DNA from 3 places in the Aeromonas rivipollensis genome. Region 1 is predicted to be linked to each of the others. Evidence: riboswitches for the same ligand, from Rfam matches in the RefSeq annotation. Region 1 holds a riboswitch; each other region holds the start of a gene.
What was found. Region 1 has a riboswitch for cyclic di-GMP ahead of gbpA (N-acetylglucosamine-binding protein GbpA). Riboswitches for the same ligand answer to the same signal wherever they lie in the genome.

Region 1 (5,929 bases):
CCGCTCACCGCCGAGCGGGAACTGACCCTGGCGGCGCTGGCCCACTGGCCCATAGTCACCTATCAGGCGGGCCTGACGGGCCGGGTGCGGGTGGATGAGGCCTTTGCCGAGGCGGGGATACATCCGCAGATCCTGCTGACCGCCCAGGATTCCGACGTCATCAAGACCTATGTCGAGCTGGAGATGGGGGTGGGCATACTGGCGGACATGGCGTTCGATCCCCAACGGGACAAGGGGCTGGTGCAGCTCGACGGCAGCCGGCTGTTTGCGCCGCACACCGCCTGGATAGGTCTCAAGCAGGGTCAGTTCCAGCACAACTTCACCTGGCAGTTCATCCAGCTCTGCAACCCCGAGCTGGCGCTGGCGGAGATCCAGGCCAGGGCCATGAGCAACGAGCCCCTGCTCGATTACCAGATCTGAATGCCCCGCATCGTCTGAGAAAACAGGGAGCCCATGGCTCCCTGTTTGCTTAATCGACGCTTCAGCCAGACCCAGGGCCTCGCTCATTGGCTAGCGCCCGCTCTGGGGACCCAGCATGCGATACAGGGTGCGATCCCCCTTGATCCTGTGGTGGTAGAGGGCGGCGGCCACGTGCAGCAGGACCAGCGCAGCCAGCAACAGACAGCCGAGGCGATGCACGCCAAAGAAGAAGGCGTTGACCTCAGGTACATCGATGGGGTTGGCGATCGGGTAGAGCCAGAACAGGGCATAACCCTGCTCCAGCATCAGGAAGCCGCTCAACAGCACTATGCACATCAGGCCGTAGAGCAGGGCGTGAGCCAGCCTGGCGGCGGGATGGTGAGGCTGGGCCTGCTCTTCGGACAGGGGAGGCCGCCAGTGCCGCCAGCCCCAGCGCAGCAGGAAGAGCGGGGAGATCAGGGTCGCCATCGACATGTTCAGCACCGACAGAAATTGAAACAGCTTGGGATGGCTGTCGATCACCAGGTGCATCAGGTAGCCTGCCAGGGTGGCGTAGAGGATGACGGCGGCCATCAGCCAGTGCAGCAGGCGGCTCAGGGGGTCATAGTAGTCTTTCGTCATGGGATTTTTCCGACTGGGGCCCAGGGTGCCGAGAGGCACCGGGAGCCCGGATGACAGGCACAAAAAAGAGGCCGCTCGGGCCTCTTCTGCTTGCGGGGGATCAGTTCACCAGGGTCCAGGCATCCTGCCAGTTGGTGCCCACTCCGGGCTCATACTGGGTCGCGGTGCTCGTCCAGATGGTGCACCAGCCGCTGTAGGGGTAGGGCTTGCACTGATAGATCTTGCCATCTTTCGGCTGAAGTACCTTGGTGCCTGCCGCATAGGATTTGAGTCCCTCCGGGAAGCTGTACTGGTAGTCACCGCCGCTGGCCGGATCCTTGAACATCAGATCCATGGTCTGCTGCAGGGGGGCGCCGCCCGCCTTCGGCTTGCCCTCGATCACCAGTTGGTGGTGGCCGGCGCTCAGGCCGCTGACCTCCATGGTGAAGCTATGGCTGCTGTCCTTGATGTCGGCACCGGTCTGGCCCTTGGCGGCGCCACCGTGGTCATACAGGGTGTTGGTGACCGCGAGATCCCCCTCGGCCGTGACCGTGAAGTTCAGGGTGACCTTGCCGTTGTCGAGCAGGTATTCGTTCTCCAGCCCGCTCACGCTGATGCCGTCGTTTACCGGGGGTTGCTGCTGCTCGAGCTGGACCTCGACCCGCTGCAGGTTGCTGCCCGCCTTCAGGTAGATGGGGTTCTGGCCATAAACAGGGTTGAACTGGCCATCGGTGCCTTGCTGGCCTGCGCGGATCTGGCTCTGTTCGGCGTTGATCCTGGCGGCCAGATCGTGAGCCCAGTTGTTCTTCTGACCCTGCTCGGCAGAGCCGATGGTCAGCACTGTCTGCAGATCGGTGCGCTCGCCATTGGCGTCGAATACCCGGGTTCTGGCCTTGTCGCCGGCCACCAGATCGGTGGAGGGGTAGATGGTCCCACCCTGGCTCCAGGTCAGCGGTGGCTGGGTGCCGCCATCGAACTGGGCGTCGATCAGGTTGTAGAAGCTGTTGGCGGTATCGCCCACCTCCCAGACTCCGAGGATAACCTGATAGCCGGTGCGCGCCGGCAGGGTGCACTGATGGGTGACCTGCTTGGGCGGCTGCACCATGCCCCCGTCGATGACGCAGAACGGATTGAGATCGAAGGAGTCCCTGGTCAGGGGCTGGTTCGGGTTCCACTCCTGCTTGGTGAGGTAGTAGCGCCAGTTGCGGGTCACGTGGTTGGCGGTGAAGGTCCAGCTGATGGCGAAGGGGCCGCTCTGCACCTGGCGCTTGGTCCAGCGATCGCTGGTCTGGGCGTTGAGCTCACCAAATTGCGGGTGGCCGGCCGAGGCGATCTGGCCGTCGACGGGGCCGCCATTGGGGAAGCCGGATGGCGCCTCCAGGCTCTGTGGCTCCCACTGAATGGCGCCACACTGACTGTTGCCGCCGGTCTTGCACAGATAGTTGCGCCCTTCCGGCTGGCTGATATAACCGTGGGCGAGCACGCCGCCGCTGGCCAGCAGCGCCAGCGCGGCGGCCACATGATTGAGTTTGATTTTTGCTGCCATACATTCCTCTGTTCGGTGATGTGGGCAGTCAAGTTGGCAGGGGAATTCCCCGTGACACACCTGGGTGTGGCAACCCCGCTATCCTGGACGACATGTCTTTAGACCGGAGGCTTTGCGTCCTGGCCTTTCAACCAGTTTGCCAAATGACTACATAAAGGGTCAGGGTGCCGCCCTTGAGGACGGCACCACCATGATGGCTTTTTTTGATTAAATTATTAAGTGTAAATCTTTACAGCTTGATCTCATCGGAGTAGAGCAATCACTTAACGCTCTGTTTTTAAAATTATATTTAATTCATCAAGTTGGGTTTGGCTTCGCCCGCTCCGTCAAAAGATGCAAAATCGCGACATTTTTCATCAATGAAAAAATCCCCTGTCGGCGAGGCCGCCAGGGGATGGGACTGTGTCAGACGGTCAGTGGTGCGGGTACTGGTCTGCGCTGCGGGAGGGCGAAGGGCGGTGGGCCTGACCAGGCGCCAGGTCGCGGGGGAGGGCATTGCCGAGCCTGAAGACCGCCAGCCGCTCGTCCAGGCTGCGGGAGAGCCCGGCCAGCAGCTCGCTCTCCTGTGCCAGCTGGGAGGCGGCCTGCGACATCTCCAGGGCCGAGTCATTGATGCCGCTGACGTTGCGGTTCATGTCCTCTGCCACCATGCTCTGCTGTTCCGCCGCTGTGGCTATCTGGGTCGCCATGTCGCTCACGTGCTGGATATGGTTGACGATGAGGGAGAGGTCCTGTCCCGCCTTCTCGGACTGGCCGACGCTGCTCTCCGCCAGCTTGCGGCTGGCATCCATGGCGCTGGCGGCGGTCACCGCCCGCTGCTGCAACTGGGTGATGGTACTCTGGATCTCCTCTGTGGAGTGACGGGTACGGCTCGCCAGCTGGCGCACCTCGTCGGCCACCACGGCGAAACCGCGGCCCTGCTCGCCGGCGCGGGCCGCCTCTATGGCGGCGTTGAGGGCCAGCAGGTTGGTCTGATCCGAGATGGCGCTGATGACGGCGGTCACCTCGCCGATCTGCATCACCCCCTCCTTGAGTCGATTGACCTGATGGGTGGCCTGCTCCACTTCGGTGGCGAGCGCCTGGATGCCGTGCACGCTGGCGTGGACATCCTCGTTGCCGAGCCCGGCTTCGCTGGTGGCGTCCTGGGTGTCGCGGGCCGTGTTCTCGGCATGGCCCGCCACATCCGAGATGGTGGCGCTCATCTCGTTCATGGCGGTGGCGAGCTGGGCCAGCTGATCCCGCTGGCTGTTGACCGCCTGGTTGGTCTGCTCGGCGGAGGCGGCGATGCGCAGGGCGGCATCCGCCACGTTGCGGGCCCCCTGGCTCGCCTCCAGCAGGGCGCGGCGAATGGCGTCCAGCCCCTGATTGGTACAGTGGGCGACGGCCCCCAGCTCATCCTTGCCATGCACGGGTATGCTGACCACCAGATCCCCGGCCGCCACCTGGGCCATGGCCCTGTTGATCTCCGCCAGCGGGTTGACGATGGAGCGGCTGATGGCCACCCCCAGCCACCCCATCAACAGGATCGCCAGCAAGGTGGCACCGCCCATCCACTCATATTGCGACCACATGGTGGCCTCAATGTCCTGCAGCAGCACGCCTGAGCCCAGGATCCAGCCCCAGGGCTGGTAGCCTGCCACCAGGGACATCTTCTGGGCCGCTTCGCCGGAGGGGGAGACCCACTGGTACTCCAGGCGGCCCTGTTGGCCGCCCTTGCCGAGATCCACCATGCGCTGCCAGTGGGATTCGGCGGGCGTCCCGCCCATCTGCTGGCCGACCAGCTCGGGCTTGGCAGGGTGCACCACCACCCGGCGATCCTCGTCCAGCACGAACAGGTAGTTGTCTCCATCGAAGCGCATGCTGTCGAGCATGGCCTTGGCTTCGGCCTGGGCCTGCCGGGCGGGGAGGGTGGCGGCCAGGGTCTGGATCCGGCTCATGGCCAGATCCAGCACTGCCTGCAGCCTGGCTTCCCGTTCACTCATCAGGTTGCGGTGCAGGGCACTGGCCGAGATGAGCAGCAGTGCGATGAAGCCGATCAGTGCCAGTGAGAGCAGCAACATCAGCTTGCGGCTCACGGCGATATCACCGAGCTTGAACATAGTCTTTTCCTTACTTTCCCATGCGGATCTGGTTGTGGCCGATCTGCCGGCCGGACCTGATTGTTGTTGTTTTTAACATTCAATTAACTTTCAATGGCTTGCGATGAAAAACAGGCAATTGAGCAGTTTGACAACCAGTATAGCCAGCAGACAGAAACCGTCGCTTTTGATAGCGTGATGGCGCGCATCCCGGCGCACAATCTGTCTGCTCTATTTGCAAGAAGTGTGAATGGGTTGGCATTTCACCAATAAGGAGTGGGCGCCCTCGTGGCCGCCCCATAACAAGAGGGAATTTATGAATTCCATTGCCAGGAATTATCTCAACCGGCTCAACGCCGACTACCTGCAGGTGCACAGGCGCAAGGAGGACCTGTTCTGGTCCACCTACATGGGCACCAGCGACGATCAGGCTGGCTTCACCGCCGCAGAGCAGGCCTACAAGGCGTTCTGTGCCGATCCTGCCCGTCTGCCGGTGCTGCGGGAGATGCTGGCCCGAGCCGAAGAGGCAGAGCTCAAGCGCGGTCTGGCAGGCTGGATCGCCTTCTTCGAGTGCAACGTCATCGAAGACCCAAGGGCCTCAGCCCTGATGGAGGAGCTGGTGGCTGCCGAGGCGGATCTCTTCGCCCGTCGCAAGGGGCTGAAGCTGACTTTACTGGACGAGCAGGGTCGTCGGGTCCCCGGCAGTCTGCCCGCAGCCAGCACGGCGCTGGCAGCCAGTAGCGACGAGGCGGTGCGCCAGAGTGCGCTCGCCATGTTCCACAGCCTGGAGCAGTGGGTGGTCGGCAACGGCTTTCTCGAGGTGGTGGCCCTGCGCAACCGCTTCGCCCGGGCCATGGGCTATCGCGACTACTTCGACTACAAGGTGCACAAGAACGAGCAGATGAGCCCGGAGCAGTTGTTCGCCGTGCTCGACGACTTCATCGCCCGCACCGATGCCCGGCTGCACCAGAGTCTGGTCGAGCTGAAGGGTGCCAAGGGAGAGGAGGCCCTGCTGCCCCACAACCTGCGTTACAGCGTGAGCGGCGACGTGACCCGCCAGCTCGACCCTTATGTGCCCTTCTCCCGGGCGCTGAAGGATTGGGTCGAGAGCTTCCGTCGCCTCGGCATCCAGTACCGCGGCGCCACCCTCACCCTGGATCTGCTGATCCGGGAGGGAAAATACGAGAACGGCTTCTGCCACGGCCCGGTGCCGAGCTTCTGGCAGGAGGGGGAGTGGGTACCGGCGGTGGTCAACTTCACCAGCCTGGCCAACCCGGCCCAGGTG
Region 2 (5,929 bases), 1.7 Mb from region 1:
GACAAGAAGGAGCTGATGGTCGCCGATACCGACGGCAGCCACCTGGCACCGCTCAATGCGCCCCTCAAGGAGAACAACAAGCCCTACGCCAACAAGTCCGGCAAGGTGGTGGGGGCCTATTACGTGGAGTGGGGCGTCTATGGCCGCAAGTTCACCGTGGACAAGATCCCGGCCCAGAACCTGACCCACATCCTCTACGGCTTCACCCCCATCTGCGGCGGTAACGGCATCAATGACAGCCTGAAAGAGATCTCCGGCAGCTTCGAGGCCCTCCAGCGCTCCTGTGCCGGTCGTGAAGACTTCAAGGTCTCCATCCACGATCCCTGGGCCGCCGTCCAGATGTCCCAGGGCAACCTCAGCGCCTGGGATGAACCCTACAAGGGCAACTTCGGCAACCTGATGGCGCTCAAGCAAGCCCGTCCGGACCTCAAGATCCTGCCGTCGGTCGGGGGGTGGACCCTCTCCGATCCCTTCTACTTCCTGGGGGACAAGACCAAGCGCGACACCTTCGTCGCCTCGGTCAAGGAGTTCCTGCAGACCTGGAAATTCTTCGACGGGGTGGACATCGACTGGGAATTCCCGGGCGGCCAGGGGGCCAACCCCAGCCTGGGCGGCCCGAGCGATGGCGCCACCTATGTGGTGCTGATGAAGGAGCTGCGGGCCATGCTCGACGAACTGGAAGCCGAGACCGGCCGCCAGTATGAGCTGACCTCGGCGATCAGCGCCGGCGGTGACAAGATTGCCAAGGTCGATTATCAGGCGGCCCAGCAGTACATGGACCACATCTTCCTGATGAGCTACGACTTCAGCGGCGCCTTCGACCTGACGAATCTGGCCCACCAGACCAACCTCTTTGCCTCCAGTTGGGATCCGGCCACCAAGTACACCACCGACAAGGGCGTCAAGGCGCTGCTGGGTCAGGGGGTGACACCGGGCAAGATAGTGGTGGGTGCGGCCATGTATGGCCGTGGCTGGACCGGAGTGAAGAACTACCAGGCCGGCAATCCCTTCACTGGTACCGCCACCGGACCTGTGACCGGCACCTGGGAAAATGGCGTGGTGGATTACCGCGACATCGTCAACAACCGCATGGGCGCAGGCTGGGAGCAGGGCTATGACGAGTCGGCCGAGGCCCCTTATGTGTTCAAGGCCAGCACTGGGGATCTCATCAGCTTCGACAACGATCGCTCGGTCAAGGCCAAGGGGCAGTACGTGCTGGCGAACCAGCTCGGTGGCCTGTTCGCCTGGGAGATAGACGCGGACAACGGCGACATCCTCAACGCCATGCACGAGGGGCTGGGCCACGGCGAGGGTACACTGCCGCCGGTCAACAAGCCGCCTGTGGCCAATGCCGGCAGCGACCTGAGCGTCACGGGCCCGGCCGAGGTAACCCTCAACGGCTCCGCCTCCCACGATCCGGAAAGCGGCGTGCTGACCTACAGCTGGAAGCAGGTCTCCGGACCCCAGGCCAGCCTGCTGGACGCTACCCAGGCCAGGGCCCGCGTGGTGCTGGATGCCGCCACTACCGACATCAATCTGGTGTTCGAGCTGACAGTGACCGACGATCAGGGACTCTCGGCCAAGGATCAGGTGGTGGTGACCAACAAGGCACCACAGCCGAACCTGCCCCCCGTGGTCAGCGTACCGGCCAGTGCGACCGTAGAGTCCGGCAAGCAGGTGACCATCAAGGCCACTGCGTCCGATCCGAACGGTGATGCCCTGAGCTATCAGTGGAGCCTGCCAGCGGGTCTCACCGCCACCGGTCAGGACAGTGCGACCCTGGTGGTCACAGGCCCGAGCGTCACCAGCGACACCGCCTATGACCTGACCCTGATGGTGACTGACGGGGCACTGGACGCCAGCGCCGGCACCCGCCTGACCGTCAAGCCGGCCAGCACGGGGGGCGGCTGCGAGACAACCGATCCCGATGCGGCCAACCATCCGGCCTGGAACGCCAGCACCGTCTACAACACCAATGACAAGGTGAGCCACAAGCAACTGGTGTGGCAGGCCAAGTACTGGACCCAGGGCAACGAGCCAAGCCAGAGCGCCGATCAGTGGAAGCTGGTGAGCCAGGTGCAGCTCGGCTGGAATGCCGCTGTGGCCTACAACGCCGGGGATCTCACCAACCACAACGGTCGCAAGTGGAAGGCCCAGTACTGGACCAAGGGCGATGAGCCCGGCAAGGCCGCCGTCTGGGTGGATCAGGGGGCTGCCAGCTGCAACTGATGGCCATAGGGAATGGGGCCAAGGCCCCATTCCTTTTTCCTGTGGCGCTTTGCGGGCTGACCTCAGTTCGGGGTGGATAAACCGCGAGCCATTTCTAAGGAATTAATCATTTCACCTAAAGTTGAAAAAATATTTTCATCTTGAAATCGCTTTCAAGATAGTGAGTTGGATGGTTGACATCCGTTCTCACGCCGAGCTTAACCCTGCCTTCAGAGGCATTTCTTGATAGAACACCCAGTCAAGATCCCGCTCTGCCATTTGCAGTGACTGCGCCTATAGAGAATAATCGCCACGCACTACTGATTAATTTGTGTATAAGGGCAAACCGGTCAAAAGGCCGGGACGCAAAGCTTCCGGTCTAAGGATCCATGATCTAGGACAGCGGGGCCGCCACAGGTCGTATCGATCCTCTGCCAAGGGGAGATCTTGCACCGTCTGCTGGTTGCCTTGTCCTTATCGTATTGACTAATAACGAAAAAGGATTATTCGCCATGCAAAGTCCACCCCTTCTTACTGTCGACCTGTCTGGTTGGCTCCCTGCTTGCTTCCCCCCTTCGTGTCGCCGCCCCAGGCAAACTCCGCCTCGGCTGGGGTGAAACCCTGTTCGCCATCACCGGGCTCAACCCGCCCGCTCATGCCCTGCCGCTCAAGGTGATCGCTGTCGGTGGCGGCAGGAGAAGAGGGTTGAACCCTGTGCTCATGTCAACGCAATAACAACGACGCCCCTGCCACCGAAGCAGGCGCCAAAAATAGGGAAATCACGGAATGCAGATGAAAAAAAACAAGGTAAATCTGGCGGTGCAGGGGGGCATGCTCGCCCTGCTGGCCGCATGGGGGCCGCAGGCTCTGGCCCAGCAGAACGCCATCACCGGGGAGTGGCGCAAGGATCAGATCAAGCCACGCCTCTACAGCCAGGAGGCCTGGGTCGACGGCTTCGTCCTGCAACTGCCGCTCGGGGCGACCTTCGCCCCCCAGATGACGGCCTGGGACGAGAACGATGGGGATCTCAGTGGCCGCATCAAGCAGCTCAGCGGTGTGAACACCCAGCAGGTCGGCAGCTATCTGGCGAAGTACGAGGTGCGTGATAACGGATTGCCCGGTGGTAATGGATATCTGGGGATGAATGCAGGCACTACCACGTTTTCATTGCCCGTCACCATCTATGATCCCGCAGTGGCGGTGCCGAGTGAGCTCAACAAGCTGGGTAGCCTCTGGCAGGAGAGCCCAGCCACCACAGGTCTCTTGCGTTTTCTCCCCGGCCAGAGCCTGAGCCGAACGATCCGTATCGCCTCAACCGAGCATCCCCTGACTGGGGACGAGCTGGAGATCACGACCTTCAAGGTGCAGGAGGGGATCTGGGGTGGTAGCAACCGTCAGTTCAGCCTGCGCCTCATCGACATCGAGAGCGGCGAGTCTGCCTATGAAGGCAGCGTCCTGCTCGTATCAGGCAAACAGTTGACCCTGCCAGCTCCCATCAAGGTGCGGGTCGATCGGGACTACGAATTCATCCTGACCTATCTGACCGGCCAGTACGAACAGGGTTTTCGCACCAACGAGGAGGGGGAACTCTGGTTGATGGCAGATGGGCAGCAATCGCGCGAGGCAAATCCCTATGCCCAGGTGTTGCCCGATCCTGCCAACCAGCTGGCCTTCGATCCCGGTTTCAACTCTGCCCTGAAACAGAAACTGCTCAGCAGCCGGGGGGAGCAAGAGGCGCTGCTGATCGCCAAGGTACCGGGCCCGCAGCCGGTGGCGCTGAGCTATCGCATCGCCAACCCCGAGCTGGTCAGTCTGCAACTGGTACCCGGAGCGACCCAGGATCGGCTGGTGCTCCAGGGGCTGGCAGAGGGCGAGACCACCCTCGAAATCCTGGCCGATGATCGGCAGGTGGATCAGGTGCGACTGTTTGTTACCGCCCCCAAGGCGGTCAGCCTCTCCTATAGCTACATCGCCTTCCCCGGTGAGCGTCAGAGCCACCTGTGGGACGACGGTGCCATCATCATGGCGGACATGAGCCGACGTTTTGCCCCCTACAACATCCGCCTCAGCTGGGTGGACAACGGCATCTTGGTGCACGAATGGGACAAGAATGGCGATGGTCAGGCCTACGAACCCAGTACTGTTGAGCTAACGGCGCCGCTGCGGGAGGGCTGGATCCCAAACGCGGAACAGGTCTTCTCCAATATCTATGTGCTGCGCGGCTACAAGGATGACAGCAGGACATGCAGCTACCAGGGGAATGGTCTCTCTGTCGGTTTGGGGGCCAAAGACGGGGCGCCGCGCGCGGGCTATCGATACGCCTGCCCCGGCAACGTCACCGTCCATGGGCAGTCGTTGACCCTGAGCCATGAGCTGGGCCACAACCTGGGGCTGTCGCACACGGGAGACGAGCCTTACCGGATGAGCAACATCATGACGGGAGGGCGGCTTGAGGGGGTCTTCTTCGGTTACCAGTGGCGCATCATGCACCAAACCATAGACGCGCGGATCGCGGCCGGTGATGCGGGAGTCAGCGAGGTGGGTACCGAGCCAGAACCACCCCAGCCTGCCATCAATCAGCCCCCCCTGGCCAACGCCGGCGGCGATATGAGTACCACTGGCCCGGCCGAACTGGTACTCGACGGTGCCGCCTCCCGGGATCCGGAGAACGGTGCCCTGCGCTACCAATGGCGCCAGGTCGGCGGTCCGCAGGCATCCCTGAGGGATGCCGAGCAGGCGCGAGCCAGGCTGAGTCTGGGGACCGTCTCTCAGGATACCCAGTTGACATTCGAGCTGACCGTGACCGATGAGCAGGGACTGGCGGGCGCGGATCGTATGGTAGTGACCCACCAGGCACCACCGCCCAACCAGCCACCCGTGCTGACCGCGCTGGCTCCCGCCTCTGTGCAGGCGGGCATGCAGGTGAGCATTACCGCCAGCGCCACAGATCCCGATGGGGATGCGCTCAGCTACCAGTGGACTGTGCCGGCCGGTCTGACCGCCAGCGGCCAGAGCAGCAAGACCCTGGTGCTGGCGGCCCCGAGTGTGGCGGTCAACACGGATTACGATCTGACCGTCACCGTGACAGATGGCGCCCTGGATGTGCAGGGCCAGACCCGGCTCACAGTCACCCCGGCAAGCGGTGGTGGTGAATGCAGTGCCTCCGATCCGGATGCGGCCAGCTGGCCGGCCTGGAGCGCCAGCACCGTCTACAACGCCGATACCAAAGTGAGCCACAACCAGCTGGTGTGGCAGGCCAAGTACTGGACCCAAGGTAACGAGCCGAGCCAGACGGCGGATCAGTGGAAGCTGGTGAGCCAGGTGCAGCTCGGCTGGAATGCCGGTGTGGCCTACAGCGGCGGTGATGTCACCACCCACAATGGCCGCAAGTGGCAGGCCCAGTACTGGACCAGGGGCAACGAGCCAGGCAAGCACGATGTCTGGCTGGATCAGGGAGCAGCCAACTGCAACTGATGACCATCAGGAATGGGGCCTTGGCGTCCCATTCCTTTTTCCACTCCTGTTTCAGGCTGCGGCTATGCCGCTGCGCGACAACCAGACCTTATTCTCAGACCGGGTGTTGGAGCGAGCCTCTGGCGTCCATTTTGTAATGATTCCTGCAACAGGGCATGTGGACATGCCCATCACAATGAGAACCATAACAATGAAAAAAACACAGTTAGCCAGCCTCATCATGGCCGCCCTGGCGAGCGGCCCTCTG
Region 3 (5,929 bases), 260 kb from region 1:
TTGTTGGGATCCAGACCCCAGGCCTGGCCGTAGCTCGGCAGTGTGGTGATGCCGAGGCTGGCCGCGTGCTCCAGGTTCTTGGCGTGCCACATGGGCACGGCGCCGCCGCCTATCTCCTTGCCGTTCTTGTCAAGGTCATGCCAGATGTTGTCGATGCCGACCGCCCCGTTGCCGCAGGGGACTGTGCTGCCCCCCGTGCCCGGCTGACAGGCGCTCTGGCTCGGCAGCGCCGCCTTGCCCCCCAGGCCGTGGGTACCACCGGTCACCCCCTGCCAACCACGGGTGTAATAGGGCACCCCTATGTTGATCTTGCCCGCCGCCAGGGCGCCGCGGAAGTAGTGGGCCGCCCAGGCGGAGTTGAGATAACCGATGCCGCCAAACTGGGCCTGGGTGTAGACACCCCACTGGGCCAGCTCGGGATCCGCCTTGTTGTCGAACAGGGCTGCGTTGTGGCCGACGAAGTGGTTCCAGGCACCGTGGAAGTCGTAGGTCATCAGGTTGACGTAATCCAGATACTGGGTGACCTGGAAGTTCTCCATGCCGCGCAGCAGGTAGGCCGAGGCCGGCGAGGCAATGGTCAGCATGTACTTGCGACCGTCCTCGGTCCCGGCGCTGTCGAGCTTGTTGCGCAGGGTCTTCATCAGCACTTCATAGTTCGCAAAGAGCTTGCCGCGACACTGGTTGGAGAGCGGGAAGTCGTTCGGGTTGCCCGCATCCTTCATGGAGGTGGGGTACTCGTAGTCGATATCCACCCCATCGAAGCCGTACTGGCGGATGAAGCCCACCGCCGAGTCGGCGAAGGCGTTGATGCCGGCGGTGTTGACCGAGCAGTCGCCCTTGGTGGTGGCGGTGTAGAAGCCGCGGGTATCGGCCCAGCCACCCACGGAGATCAGGGTCTTCACGTCCGGATACTGCTTCTTGTATTTCGACAGCAGGTTGAAGTGGCCCTGATAGGCGAACTCGGGATCCATTTCGGCGCCCGGCACCCCGTCCCAGGTCAGTTTGGTGGCGGCGTCATCCACCTTGATGAGGTGGCTCTGCTCATCCACCGCCGCGAAGGCGTAGTTGATGTGGGTGATCTTGTCCCAGGGGATGTCGCCCACCAGGTAGGAGGGCAGCCCGTTCTTGCCGGTACGCCAGGAGGTGAAATAGCCGATGACGCGGCGGCCATGGTCATCCCCCATGCACTCGCTGCCATCGGCGCGATAGATCTGGCGCACGTCGCAGGAGAGGTTGCCACCGGTGGGGGGCAGCGCAGCCTCTTCCACCTGGACATCGACCTGGGCCGATTCGCCGACCAGGTTCTCCTTGTCGGTCGCCACCAGCTTGAGACCGGCCAGCCCCTTGCTCTGGGGTGTCCAGCTCAGCTGCCAGGGGGCGCTGCTGTCTTCGCCCACTTTCTTGCCATCGACGAACAGCTCGACCTTGGCGACGTCGTCATTGGCGTCGGTGACATTGCCGGTCACGGTGAGGGCGCGGCCCAGGGTCACCTTGGCCCCGGCGGCGGGGCTGGCGATGCTCGCCCTGGGGGCCTCTGGCGCCACCACGGCGGCGACCTTGAAGCTCGAATCCGCCTCGCTCAGCACCTTGCCGTCTTTATCCAGCGCCCGGGCCTTGAGGGCGTGATTGCCAACGCCGGCGGCAGGCCAGCTGGCACTCCAGGGGGAGGCCGTGGCCGTGGCGACCAGGGTGCCGTCGATCAGGTACTCCACCTTGGCCAGCGCCGTGACCGGGCCGCTCAGGGTCACCGCTAGGGCCAGGCTGGCCCCTTCGCTGACGCTGCTGCCCACGGCAGGGGAGCCGATGGCAACGACCAGAGCAGGCGGCGGCACCTCACCGCCATAGAGCTTCCAGGCATCGGCCCAGACGGTACCGACCCCGGGGGCATAGTGGTAGGGCGAGGCGCCGCACCAGCCGGAGTAAGGGAATTCCTTGCATTCATAGAGGGCACCGGCGTTGCTGACGATGTCGCCAGCCTTGTAGGCAGTGCCTGCCTGATAGGCGGGGTAAGCGGCCTGCGCCCAGGCAGGGACGGCCGCAAGGGCGACCAGCATGGCGAGCCTGCTGGGCCTCAAGATCTGTTGCATATTGTTATCTTCCTTGTTTTGTCTTGGCTTCAACACCGGGAAAAGCGCAATCGCAACAGGGAACAAGGGAGCGACAACAGGCCATGGACGGGCCACAAACCCTCAAGTCACCCCGGGTAACCCCGCAGTCTGGCCCGGGTGAGACAGATCGGAGGCTTTGCGTCCCGGCATCACTGCCGGTTTGCCCTTTGCCTGGGTTCCGTGAGGAACGGCTCGAGTATAGGAAGCAAGTGGCGGCCGCTCAATCTTTATTCTCTAAGGAAAATATGTGAATGCCGGTCAGCTCACACTTCCCCTCCATCGGCCAACTAACTATTAAGTCATTAATATCAATCTGTTAGCCACGTCAAAAAAACGGACTCAGCCTCTTTTGTCTCCCCATAATGTGCGTTGCCTCACTGGTCAGAGCTGCCAGAAATGTGACAATGCGCGCCCTTGGCCAAAGCGCCAAGGCTATGGAAACACTGGCAAAAATAAAAAAAGGAATACCCATGAAAGGAAGACCTACCCTGCTGTCCCTGGCCGTGGGGCTCGCCCTCGCGTCCCCGTCTCTCCATGCCGCCGGCTTCAGTTGCCCGGCCGACAGCGCCCTCACCCCCATCCCCGCCATCCAGGGCAGCGGCGACAAGAGCCCGCTCGTCCCGGACGATCAGTTCGAAAGCCCCCAGAGCGTCTCGGTCAAGGCGGTAGTCTCGGGTCTGGGGGAGAGCCTCAACAAGGGCTTCTATCTGCAGGATCTGCAGGGGGATGGCAATCCCCAGAGCTCGGATGGCATCTTCGTCTACCTCAACGACAAGCAATTCGCGACCAAGTACCCGGACATCCAGCCGGGTGCCCTGATCTGCCTGGAGGCCAAGGTCGAGGAGTATCATGGTCACACCCAGCTCAAGCCCCTGTTTGACGGCAGCGCCCCGCGTCTGGCGGTGCTGGCCCAGGGCGATGCCCCGGCCGCCACGGCGCTGCGGGTGCTGGAGGGGGAAACCCTGGCCCGGGCACTGGAGCGTCACGAGGGGATGCGGGTGCGCCTCGATGGGGAGAGCGCCCTCAAGGTAAGCCGCAACTTCAGCTACGACTACGCCGCCAAGCGCAACAACCTGGTGCTCGCCCACGGTGCCCCGCTGATGAAGCCGACCCAGCTCCATGTGGCGGGCAGCCCAGAAGCCGTGGCGCTGGCCGAGGCCAACGCGGGCAACCGCGTCTTCCTCGAGTCGGACTTCAAGGCCGCCAACGGCAAGCTGCCCTGGTTGCCGGCCTGGGAGCCGGAGCAGGGTTACCTGCGCATCGGCGATGCCCCGGTCAACCTGGAAGCCATGGTGGGTTACAGCTATGACGAGTACCGGCTGATAGTGCCCAAGGATCAGCGCATCACGGCGGGGGATCTGCTGCGCACCGATGAGAACGACCGCCAGGGCTCACCGGCCCGCGCCAATGGCACCGACCTGCGCATCGGCAGCTTCAACGTACTCAACTACTTCACCAGCCACTCCAGCGTGGGGGGCGCCCTCAACGTGCTCTGTGCGGATCAGGCGGATGCGGACAGCGCCAAGGGCTGCAACCGCGGCGCCAAGAGCCTGGAGGAGTTCCAGCTGCAGCGCACCAAGATCGTCAACGCCATCAACGAGATGGACGCCGACCTGCTCGGCCTGATGGAGATGGAGAACAACGGCTTCGACGAGCACGCCGCCATCAGCGATCTGGTGCAGAGCCTCAACGCCCGGCAGAAAGAGGCGAGCAAGCAGTACGCCTTCGTCAGCCTGCCCAAGGCCCTGCTCACCCAGGAGCGCTTCTTTGGCGGCGACGCCATCATGGTGGCCATGATCTATCGCCCCGCCCTGCTCACCCCGAGCGGGGATGCCGAGGTCATTCGTCTGCCCCAGCAGCGCTACATCACGGGCGGCGTCGCCAGAAGCGCAGGTCAGCGGGACTCCCTGGTGCAGCGCTTCGGGGTGGCGGGCAGCGACGAGCCCCTGACGCTGGTGGTCAACCACCTGAAATCCAAGGGATCCGGCTGCTATGAGAACGGCGATGGCAAGACCGAGCCTGCGGATCTGCAGGGCAAGTGCACCGAGTTCAGGGTCAGTGCCGCCAAGGTGCTGGGGGACGCGGTGAGCAAGATGCCGGGTCAGGTGCTGCTGGTGGGGGACTTCAACTCTTACGCCAAGGAGGACCCGATCAGGGTGCTCACCGACTACGATCCGGCCAAGGCGGATCGCCAGATCCGCTCCGCCTCCCACACCTTGATCGGCGAGCAGCCCTATGAGCAGATGGGCCGCGCGGTGGGCAAGGGTTACGGACTGGTGGATCTGAACGTCAAGTTCAACCAGGAGAAGGCCATCTCCTACAGCTACGAGGCCGAGCTTGGCACCCTGGATTACGCCCTCGCCAACCCGGCGCTGGCGAGCAAGGTGGTGGCGGTAGCCGACTGGCACATCAACTCTTTCGAGAGCGACCTGTTCGAATATGGCAGCGCCTTCACCGGCGAGCTGATCAAGTCGGACAACCCCTTCAGCGCCTCGGACCACGACCCCATCATCGTCGACCTCAAGCTCAACGAGCAGAGCAAGGGCGGTGGCGGGGCCATGGGGGCCCTGCTGCTGGCACTGCTGCCCCTGGCCTGGCGCCGTCGGCACACCTCATGATCCGCGCTGAATAACGCAAAAAGCCCGCGACAGTCGCGGGCTTTCTCATTTAGATCATTTGATTTGTAAATGAAGAGGCACTAGTCATGAAAAAAACAAATGCCTGAACAAACAAAAAGGCCACCGCGATGCGGTGGCCTTTTACTGTTTGGTGGAGCTACGCGGGATCGAACCGCGGACCTCTTGCATGCCATGCAAGCGCTCTCCCAGCTGAGCTATAACCCCAAATTTTACTCTTTGAACAACCGGTTCTGGCGGCCGGCTGCCTTACTGCTAAATAGTGGTGGAGCTACGCGGGATCGAACCGCGGACCTCTTGCATGCCATGCAAGCGCTCTCCCAGCTGAGCTATAACCCCGAAATCTTTACTCTTTAGACAATCGGCTCTGGTGTCCGTTTGCCTTACTGCTAAATAGTGGTGGAGCTACGCGGGATCGAACCGCGGACCTCTTGCATGCCATGCAAGCGCTCTCCCAGCTGAGCTATAACCCCACAAAGGTCGGCCTGGGTGATACACACCGCACTGCCCTGGGTATTCATCTTCACAATCAGGAACCTGGTGGAGCTACGCGGGATCGAACCGCGGACCTCTTGCATGCCATGCAAGCGCTCTCCCAGCTGAGCTATAACCCCTTGGATTCCAGATTGTTCGAGGAGAATTTGGTGGAGCTACGCGGGATCGAACCGCGGACCTCTTGCATGCCATGCAAGCGCTCTCCCAGCTGAGCTATAACCCCAACTCACCTCGGCGCTACCAAAGTTATCTCTGGCAACGGAGGCGCATGATAGGCATCACCCGCTTTGCTGTCAACCCAAAATTTTCGCCTGTTGGAGCGTTTAGTCAAAATTCAGGCAGTTAGCTGTTTTTACCGCCAACCTCGTCGCTATGTCGCTGTTTTACGTCGCAAATCCGCTTGAGGCCAAAATGCAAAGGGCCCCCGTCAGGGAGCCCTTTTTCAAGCAATGGCAGGGGCTTATTCGGCCGCCATGCGCGCTTCGATATAGGCCAGGGCGCGATCGATGCGGGCCAGCACCCGCTCCTTGCCCACCAGCGCCATCACGGCGTCGGCGATGCCAGGGGAGATTGGCCCAGACCGGTATTACTCGGCTGCCATGCGCGCTTCGATATAGGCCAGGGCGCGGTCGATGCGGGCCAGCACACGCTCCTTGCCCACCAGCGCCATCACGGCATCGATGGCCGGGG

Region 2: it holds a riboswitch for cyclic di-GMP, as region 1 does, so the genes downstream of both, WIR04_RS04340 (PKD domain-containing protein) here and gbpA (N-acetylglucosamine-binding protein GbpA) in region 1, are expected to answer to the same signal.
Region 3: it holds a riboswitch for cyclic di-GMP, as region 1 does, so the genes downstream of both, WIR04_RS16130 (glycosyl hydrolase family 18 protein) here and gbpA (N-acetylglucosamine-binding protein GbpA) in region 1, are expected to answer to the same signal.

Annotation. Positions count from the first base shown of each region.
Region 1 covers NZ_CP149130.1:3,816,974-3,822,902, reverse strand. The annotation lists gene cbl (HTH-type transcriptional regulator Cbl) at 1-420, shown strand, start outside; gene WIR04_RS17305 (cytochrome b) at 511-1,041, opposite strand; gene gbpA (N-acetylglucosamine-binding protein GbpA) at 1,142-2,566, opposite strand; cyclic di-GMP riboswitch class I at 2,632-2,717, opposite strand; gene WIR04_RS17295 (methyl-accepting chemotaxis protein) at 2,980-4,665, opposite strand; gene WIR04_RS17290 (M3 family metallopeptidase) at 4,961-5,929, shown strand, end outside.
Region 2 covers NZ_CP149130.1:914,593-920,521, forward strand. The annotation lists gene WIR04_RS04335 (glycosyl hydrolase family 18 protein) at 1-2,229, shown strand, start outside; cyclic di-GMP riboswitch class I at 2,539-2,624, shown strand; gene WIR04_RS04340 (PKD domain-containing protein) at 2,995-5,682, shown strand; gene WIR04_RS04345 (M66 family metalloprotease) at 5,873-5,929, shown strand, end outside.
Region 3 covers NZ_CP149130.1:3,560,736-3,566,664, forward strand. The annotation lists gene WIR04_RS16130 (glycosyl hydrolase family 18 protein) at 1-2,087, opposite strand, end outside; cyclic di-GMP riboswitch class I at 2,200-2,283, opposite strand; gene WIR04_RS16135 (ExeM/NucH family extracellular endonuclease) at 2,579-4,726, shown strand; tRNA gene WIR04_RS16140 (tRNA-Ala) at 4,876-4,951, opposite strand; tRNA gene WIR04_RS16145 (tRNA-Ala) at 5,008-5,083, opposite strand; tRNA gene WIR04_RS16150 (tRNA-Ala) at 5,142-5,217, opposite strand; tRNA gene WIR04_RS16155 (tRNA-Ala) at 5,283-5,358, opposite strand; tRNA gene WIR04_RS16160 (tRNA-Ala) at 5,387-5,462, opposite strand; partial or broken gene WIR04_RS20955 (glutamyl-tRNA synthetase) at 5,700-5,792, opposite strand; gene gltX (glutamate--tRNA ligase) at 5,826-5,929, opposite strand, start outside.